Regions from separate parts of the Lysinibacillus sp. FN11 genome, predicted to be linked through region 1. Evidence: riboswitches for the same ligand, from Rfam matches in the RefSeq annotation. Region 1 holds a riboswitch; each other region holds the start of a gene.
What was found. Region 1 has a riboswitch for thiamine pyrophosphate ahead of thiC (phosphomethylpyrimidine synthase ThiC). Riboswitches for the same ligand answer to the same signal wherever they lie in the genome.
Positions count from the first base shown of each region.

Region 2: linked by a shared signal. The riboswitch ahead of thiM (hydroxyethylthiazole kinase) and the one ahead of thiC (phosphomethylpyrimidine synthase ThiC) in region 1 are both predicted to bind thiamine pyrophosphate.
Region 3: linked by a shared signal. The riboswitch ahead of thiW (energy coupling factor transporter S component ThiW) and the one ahead of thiC (phosphomethylpyrimidine synthase ThiC) in region 1 are both predicted to bind thiamine pyrophosphate.
Region 4: linked by a shared signal. The riboswitch ahead of thiT (energy-coupled thiamine transporter ThiT) and the one ahead of thiC (phosphomethylpyrimidine synthase ThiC) in region 1 are both predicted to bind thiamine pyrophosphate.

Region 1 covers NZ_CP102383.1:4,558,828-4,561,031, reverse strand. Annotated here, with positions in the region: gene thiC (phosphomethylpyrimidine synthase ThiC) at 1-867, opposite strand, end outside; TPP riboswitch at 1,008-1,122, opposite strand; gene NP781_RS23835 (AEC family transporter) at 1,183-2,112, opposite strand.
Region 2 covers NZ_CP102383.1:3,022,363-3,024,566, forward strand. Annotated here, with positions in the region: gene mbcS (acyl-CoA synthetase MbcS) at 1-983, opposite strand, end outside; TPP riboswitch at 1,174-1,271, shown strand; gene thiM (hydroxyethylthiazole kinase) at 1,356-2,123, shown strand; gene thiD (bifunctional hydroxymethylpyrimidine kinase/phosphomethylpyrimidine kinase) at 2,111-2,204, shown strand, end outside.
Region 3 covers NZ_CP102383.1:284,442-286,645, reverse strand. Annotated here, with positions in the region: gene NP781_RS01270 (MFS transporter) at 1-652, shown strand, start outside; TPP riboswitch at 719-826, shown strand; gene thiW (energy coupling factor transporter S component ThiW) at 920-1,420, shown strand; gene NP781_RS01260 (VWA domain-containing protein) at 1,738-2,204, opposite strand, start outside.
Region 4 covers NZ_CP102383.1:3,596,563-3,598,766, reverse strand. Annotated here, with positions in the region: gene NP781_RS19110 (AAA family ATPase) at 1-208, shown strand, start outside; gene NP781_RS19105 (hypothetical protein) at 239-361, opposite strand; gene NP781_RS19100 (magnetosome magnetite crystal formation protein family) at 417-740, opposite strand; TPP riboswitch at 866-973, shown strand; gene thiT (energy-coupled thiamine transporter ThiT) at 1,108-1,668, shown strand; gene map (type I methionyl aminopeptidase) at 1,831-2,204, shown strand, end outside.

The DNA.
Region 1 (2,204 bases):
GTAATCCACACCCTGCTCAGCTTGTTCAATGAGAGTATCACGATAAACCTCCCACGTTAAATCCTCTGCTACACCATTTACCTTTTCTAAAGCCTGATAAATTGGCACTGTTCCCACTGGCACTGCAGCATTTCGAATAATCCATTCTCTAGTTGTATGAATATGTTTACCAGTCGATAGATCCATAATATTATCTGCGCCCCATCGAGTTGCCCAGGTCATTTTCTCAACTTCTTCCGCAATGGAAGAAGATACAGCAGAATTCCCGATATTCGCATTGATCTTTACATGAAAATTACGCCCAATAATCATTGGCTCTGCCTCAGGGTGATTAATATTAGAAGGCATTATAGCTCGTCCAGCTGCAATTTCTGAACGTACAAATTCAGGATTCATATTTTCACGAATCGCTACAAACTCCATTTCAGGCGTTATAATCCCCCTTCGTGCATAGTGAAGCTGTGTCACATTTTTACCTTTTTTAGCACGCAAAGGCTTTCTCGTCAACTCAGGGAAGACATTTTCTTGAATACGCGGGTCATCAACATGACGAAAACCATTATCCTCCGGTTTAATGGAGCGTCCCTCATATGCTTCTACATCCCCTCGCTCTTGAATCCATGCATTTCGTAAGGCAGGTAAACCTTTCGTAATATCTACTTGGTAGGCTGGATCTGTATAGGGCCCACTCGTATCATATACTCGAATAGGAGCATTTTCTTCATTTCCAAAACTGCCTGTTGTCGGACTTAATGCAATTTCTCGCATAGGTACTAGAATATCTGGGCGTGATCCTTCCACATATACTTTTTTGCTTCCTTCAAAGCTAGACATAATGGTAATATTCTTTTCACTAATTGCTGACATGAGCTACTTCTCTCCCTTAAATTTATTTTGATATAAGGACCGATTCTAGCTCACCCCAACAATCCAAAAAATAAAGGCCGAATCCAAAATAATTATTTGGATCCGGCCACGAATGTAAAGGTCTATTGATTGCATACTCTGCAATAGCTTCTTAACTTTCCCACGCTGGTATGAGCCAGATCAGGTCCAAAGGGTCAAGAAACTTCGTAGCGTTTCCCTCTCAGCCTGACTCATCAGACTCCCCTAGTTAATACTATTTAGTTTGATGCTAGTGTAGCAGATAATACTAAGAGATGGAAGTTATTTTTTATCTTACTAGGTAAATAATACTTCCGCAAAATAGATCACAATGGTTACAGTTATACAGCTTACAATGGTAGAAAATAAAACAGCTTGCGCGGCTGTTGCTGATTCTACATCATATTCCAATGCTAGACTAGAACTATTACGGGATGTTGGAAAGGCACTAGCTATAAACAGTGATTGTGCGACGACTCCATCTAATCCCAATATATAAATAATGGCTAATGCAACAGATGGTCCAATAATTAATCGCGTAAAACAGCTGATAATGACGGTTTTATTAAACATTGATTTCATCTCTAGTTGTGATAATTGTGCACCTAAAGTAATTAAGGCCACAGCAATAAATCCATCTGCCACATGTTCTACTGGTATTTTGATAAACTGTGGAATACCGATACCAAAATAGTTCATAGCGGCACCTATAATCAGCGCATGAATAATAGGCATTTTAAAGAAATCCTTGATGATTGTCATACCCGACTTTGTAGAAGAAATTAAATTGTATAATCCATATGTATACGTAGTCATATTTTGAAAGATTACGAGCATGACCTGAATGGCTACTCCAATAGGTTGCGTGGCAAATATCATTTGAGCAACTGGAATACCGTAATTGCCAGAGTTAATAAGCACCACACTATTTTTAAAGACAGCTGCCTCTGTTCTAGCTAAACCTAGCCCTTTTGCCATAAAATGACTGAGTAACATTTGACTACCGATAAAGAGTATAATAAATAATCCGACCTCTCCCAGTACCGATAACTCCACATGTGTTTCATATAAATTTACAAAAACAGCTGCCGGCATAAAGCAATATGTAATAAGCTGAGACAATGCTTTTAAATTAAAGCGAAATTTCTTTTGTAGGATAGCGCCTATTACAAGTAACACTAAAATAGGAACAACAATTTGAAAGAAAATCATTCCGAGATACATCATTTCAATGTCCCCCTTCCAGTGTTAATAGTAGTGTTGAATTCCTTCTAGGTCAATTTCTCTAACTTTCACAATAAAAGAAGACTGCCTCTATA
Region 2 (2,204 bases), 1.5 Mb from region 1:
AATAATGTATTTTCCGTTTGTCCATAGCCATCTCGCACTTGTAATTTAAATGTTTCCAAGAATACTCTAATGACCTCACTATTTAATGGCTCACCAGCTGATACAGCTTGGCGAATTGCACTTAAATCATACTCATGTAAATTATCAAGCGCTGCCATAAAACGATATTCAGTTGGTGTACAGCATAGTACATTGATTTTGAATCTCTGAAGCAATGCTAAATAAGAAGATGCTTCAAATTTACCTTTGTAGACAAATGCAGTAGCACCACTGCCTAAAGTAGCCAGAAACGGACTCCATATCCATTTTTGCCAGCCTGGTGCTGCAGTCGCCCAAACAATATCATTTTCTTGTACACCCAACCAATGTGGTGCTGTTGTTCGTAAATGAGCATAGCCCCAACTATGAGTATGCACTGCTGCTTTTGGATTTCCTGTTGTTCCACTTGTATAGGCTAAAAATGCATTGTCTGTGCTTTTTGTTGGGATAGGATTTATGTAGGTTGTAGATTGATTATACATTTTTTCAAGTATGTTCTGCCAAGGTTTATGTGCATTCCCTATGACAAATTGTTGGATGTCTTGTAAATTCCCCACCTTATCGAACTGTTCAATATAGGGTTCAAATGCAATAACCGCTTTAGCATTTGCATGACGAATTCGATACTCAATATCCTTTGTTCTTAACATTTCAGAACTTGGAATAATAGTTAAACCTGCTTTTAATGCAGCAATATACACAATATATGCTTCCACTGAACGGGGTACCATCACTAAAATGACATCACCTTTCTTTAAACCTTGCTTGGTGAATACATGTGCTGCTTGATTCGCTTTTTCCAATAAATGTGCATATGTAATACATTGGATGTCTTGGTTTTCTTCATAAATGATTAAAGCATTTTTGGTTGCATCCTGAGCATATTTTTCAATTTCCTCTACTATGTTATACCATTCTGGTGCAACTAAATCTTGTCTTTTCATGGCAATTGCCCCCTTTTGTTATGACACATTATAAAACTCTTTTTTCAGCATTTTCAATGGTTTGTGTTTAATTTCGGTAAAGTCATGACAACTATCATACTCTCCTATATGGCATCGGTCACATTTTATCTATAGGAAAACTTGCTATTGAATACAAATGAAAAGTATGGTACATTTTGGTCAACTAAAAGCAAGATTGCAGGGGGACTCGCAAGAGTTGAGAAGGTAAAACCTGACCCTTTGAACCTGTTAGTTAATACTGACGTAGGGAGCAATAAACATCTTTTTTCAGATGAAAGGCTCTTTTCGTGCATTTTTACACAAAAAGAGCCTTTTTTGCATGCTTACGTCCATCCCTAAAGGAGGACTACAATGATTTTTCAAACAATTCGTCAACAACAACCACTTATACATTGTATTACCAATTATGTAGTGGCAAATTTTCAAGCAAATGGTTTATTAGCGATAGGTGCTTCACCAGTAATGGCCGATGACTGCCAAGAGGTAGAGGAGATGGTAGCCATTGCTCAAGCATTATTAATTAATATTGGAACACTTAATAATCGCACAAAAAGTGCCATGTTATTAGCAGGTGAAAAAGCCAATACACTTGATATTCCTGTTGTTTTAGATCCTGTCGGAGTTGGAGCCACAACTTACCGTAAGGAAACCGTAAAATATTTACTTGAAAACATACAATTTGCCGTTATTCGCTGTAATCTCGGCGAGCTAGCAGCAATAGCTGGTGTAAATTGGCAACAAAAAGGTGTCGATAGTGGTCATGGCACTATCGCTATGGAAGCAGAAGCCGTATCATTGGCTCAACGCTATCAATGCATTGTTATTGTCACAGGAGAACGCGATTTTATAACTGATGGCAAGCATAGTCAATGGATCGCTGGTGGTCATCCACAAATGACGGAAGTAACGGGTACAGGTTGTTTACTTAGCGCAATTTGTGGCGCAGCCTATAGTGTAAGCCATAACCCTTACCAACAATTAATAGAAACACTTACTTACTATAAAAAAGCAGGTGTACTGGCATCAGCATTTACTGCAGACATTGGTGATTTTCAAATAGCCTTACTCAATGCTATACATCGCTTATCAAAGGATGGTGTAGCTTCATGCATATTGTAACAACAATCGCTGGCTCAGATAGTGGTGGTGGCGCGGGTATACAGGCTGATTTAAAAACATTTCAGGAATTAGAAGTGTTTG
Region 3 (2,204 bases), 630 kb from region 1:
ATTACCTTCTACCAAACCAAACACTGCGCAACAGAAACAAAAGCAAGACAATCTGGCGAAGCAAATGGCTCGTTCCATACATATGCCTTATTTTGTTATGCTCATAATTATGCTGGTGTTCTCGTTTGGAATTGCAAATTTCCAAACGACATTGTCATTATTTGTGACAGAAAAGTTTAATTACACACCTGTAGATATAGCGATTATATTAGTTGTTGGTGGTGCTTTTGGAGTAGTAGTACAAATGTTTATTATTACACCACTGTTCAATCGTTATGGTGAAATGAAAGTAGTACTAGTTAATTTGTTTATTGCATCCGTTGCTATTTTCTTAATATTATTTGTTTCTGGCTTTGCCCTTATATTAGTTGTAGCAACAATTTTCTCTACAGCAACGACATTAATTCGTCCAGCTGTTAATACACTCATCTCAAAACTTGCAGAAAAAGAGCAGGGATTTGCTGCGGGCTTGAATAATGCCTATATGAGCCTTGGGAATATGATTGGACCCGCTTTGGCAGGTTTATTATTTGATTGGAATATGAATAGCCCCTATATTTTTGGTTCTATCATATTATTAGCTTGTTTCTTCCTTGCGCTCATCTGGACAGTGAAAAAAGCACCTCATTTAATGCATCCCGATCCAAAATAGTCTGAAAAATCATTGACTATTTTTAACAGTATGTTACATTATTGTTGATTCACTAAATTGAATAATCTTAACCACTAGGGGAGTCTTTAAAAGGCTGAGACGTATATGGTAATATACGGACCCTTTGAACCTGATCTAGTTCACACTAGCGGAGGGAAGTGGCGCTACTTGCTGTTGTCACTATATACATGCAAGGCCGCTTCCTATTGTTTAAAGGGGTGGCCTTTTTATTTTTCCTCACCAACTTTACCAAAAGGAGTGAACTTTATGTCAATTCGTAAATTAACAGTCATGGCTTTATTAGTAGCCATTGCTGTTGCAGGCTCTACTTTCGTATCCATCCCAACAGGAATCGCACGTGCTTACCCCGTTCAGCATGCTATTAATGTGATAGGAGCGATTATACTTGGACCCGTACCAACAGTTATAGTTGCCTTTGTCACTGCCATCATTCGTATTTTTACTGGAACAGGCTCTCTACTAGCTATCCCTGGTAGTATCATCGGTGCGTTCTGTGCTGCCCTTGCCTATAAATATAGCAATAAGATGTGGTTAGCTGGTATCGGAGAAGTTATCGGAACTGGCATTCTGGCTTCACTTATTGCCGTCCCTTACGCAAAATTATTCATGGGAACATCTGTAGCAGCATTCTTCTTCCTACCAGCCTTTTTAACATCAAGTACAATCGGCGCCATTTTAGGTGTAATGGTTGCGAGTAGCATGCGTAAAACAGAGCTAGTAAAGAGGTTTAATTCTTCTCTTTATTGAGAGGGATTGGAGGGTTTTATCTCTCTTTATGATCGGTGATGACTTTAGTTAGAGCGCTTTTCTTCCCTTTATGAGCGAGAATACCTCTACTTAGAGCGCCTTTTTCCACTTTATGAGCGGCAATGGCTCTACTTGGAGCGCTTTTCTACTCTTTATGAGCGGCAATGACTCAACTTAGAGCGCCTTTCTCTCCTTATGAGCAAAGAGCCCACTTTTTAGATCATCTTACCCGCTCTAACAAAGGGGACAACTCTCTATTCAAACAATATAAAAAAGCAGTGCAAAACTATTAAGTTTGCACTGCTGCTTCCTCTATTTTAAGATCGTTTTTTCATGCCTTTTAACAAATGTGCTACATTTGTGTCTTCTGCCTGTAGAGTTTTTTCCTCAACCAGCGGCTCTTTTTTCTTCGTATTCGTTAGGAAATTCCAACCAAAACGTCTTATGGTAATATCAATAAAGAAAAGAAGCATACTCGCTAAGAGTAGCCATGTGGCAATATTTTGCCGATCTGCTCCTTTTGTCGTAAAGTCACGGAAGACATCTTGTGGTTCCTTTAAAACAGTGCCTCCTGTTCGCTGAGTTAACTCTTCTATCAGTTGGTTATTTACAGGGAGTAGTTCGTATTCAGCACTATAAGGAACACTTAGCCCTGCCTGATAGATGGCCTGCTTTTCATCTGCTACACGGAAGAAAATTAATCCAGGTTCAGCTTGTACTACAGCTCGAACTTGGGATGCGGAAATGGTTTCAAGTTGTGTTTCTAGCTCCTCCCCTGCTTCAT
Region 4 (2,204 bases), 960 kb from region 1:
TGAAACGATGTTTATTGATGAGGGCTTTGGCTCACTCGATGAGGAATCACTAAATAAAGCAATTGATACATTAATTGATTTACAGGATTCTGGTCGTATGATTGGCGTTATTTCTCATGTGCCTGAATTGAAATCTGCGATGCCAGCAGTTTTACACGTGGAAAAAACATTGAATGGCCATAGTCAAACCCATTTTGAAGTGAAATAAAACGAAGGCGTATAGGAATACGCCTTCGTTTTATTTTTTTCGAGTGGTGGTATTAGGTGTTGTGCCCTTTTTTGCAGCCATTACTTTTTTTACGATAGGAATAACAATAGGTGCTAACTTGACGGCAGTTTTTACAACGTTTGATACTTTCATCCCAAAACAGCTCCTTTTACAATTACTACTACCTGTTTCACTTAAAAATAAAACATTAACGGATAACACGAACAGCCTGAATTATATTCCAAATCACAATACCTAGTGAGACGAGAGCATAGATGGCGAATGAAGCAAACCAAATAATCATCACCGTCTTGTTATTGGAGGTTGGATCTAAACTAAATGTAGAAAAAACAAAGACAATAAAGAATAGAATGCCAAAAACAAAAGGTATTAAATGAGAGACAAGTGCACGAATCGAATGGCTTTTTACATCACTGTCTTTTGTCACAAAATATACAATTAATGGAACGATAAAAGGGGCGAAGAAAATACTAAGATAACTAAAGGCAGCTAAAATTTTTTGATTCTCCATAGTTGTACCTCCTTTTTAAATATTTACGCATGAAAAACAGCAAAGTTTCAAAAAAATGATGTATGGAAGGTTGTAATCCTTCAATCCTTTGCGTACAATGAGATTGTTCAAATAAATTCAGATGTAACGACCACAAGGGGAGCTGATGATGTCAGCTGAGACTGGGCACGTAATGCCTTGACTCTTCGAACCTGTAAGTTAACGCTTGCGTAGGGATGTGGATAGAAACCGACACTTGTACGATGTGAGGCTCTGTCCTGACATCGTTTTTTCGTCCTTAAAGGAAAAAAGGTGTCAGAAAGAGACATATCAGCGCTTTTCTATTCCTGCTCTTGTATCCTACATCGGAACAAAGGAGAGAATATGTATGGACAAAAAAAGACTATTAATGCTAGTGGAGATTGCGATTTTTGCAGCGATTGGTCTCGTACTGGATCAGGTTTCCTTTAAAGTATGGGCACAAGGCGGCTCAGTTAGTCTTGTTATGGTACCAATTATGTTAATAGCATTTCGCTGGGGCTTAGTAGCTGGGCTAACAACTGGATTACTCGTAGGTGTAATGCAAACCATGTTTGGTGCTACGATTGTGCACTGGCTACAAGGATTCTTGGATTATGGAGTTGCTTTTACAGTTGTAGGATTAGCGGCGGTTGTTCGTGGACCAGTGTTAGACGCTGCTAAACATATGAACAAAACAAAAATGGCACTTTATATAATCATAGGTACCGTTTTCGCAGGCTTCTTACGATACACAGCACATACAATTGCTGGTGCTGTATTTTTTGCCGAATATGCCGGTGACCAAAATGCATGGATCTATTCCATCATCTACAATGGTACATATATGCTACCAGCAACCATTTTAACGGCAATCGTTGGTGTTCTTTTATTCACAGCCGCTCCACAATTAATGCAAAGAAAAGCTTAATGCAAGTCCCTTCACATGAGTGGAGGGGCTTTTTTATCGTGAATAGCTCTTTTAGCACTTTGCAAAGTAGGAAAGCATACAATATTTAAAGCGTTTATCGTTATACGCATAAAAAGTTATGTTATATTAAAGAATAGATATTAGATGAAAGGGACGTTATACATGATTGTAAAAACGCAAGAAGAGATTGAAGCTTTTAAAAAAATAGGACGCATTTGTGCTGAAATTCGCGAAGCGATGAAAGCTGCAACAAAGCCAGGAGTTACAACACTTGAGCTTGATGAAATTGCTGGTCGCATGTTTGCAGAGGCTGGCGCTATTTCAGGACCAAAGGGAGAATATGATTTTCCAGGGTATACATGTATTAGTGTCAATGAAGAAGTAGCACATGGTATTCCAGGAAAGCGTGTTATTCAAGAAGGAGATATCGTAAATATTGATGTTTCTGGTTCTTTAAATGGCTATTTTGCTGACACAGGTATTTCATTTGTTGTGGGTGATGGCTATGAGGACAAAGAAAAGCTTTGCCGTGTTGC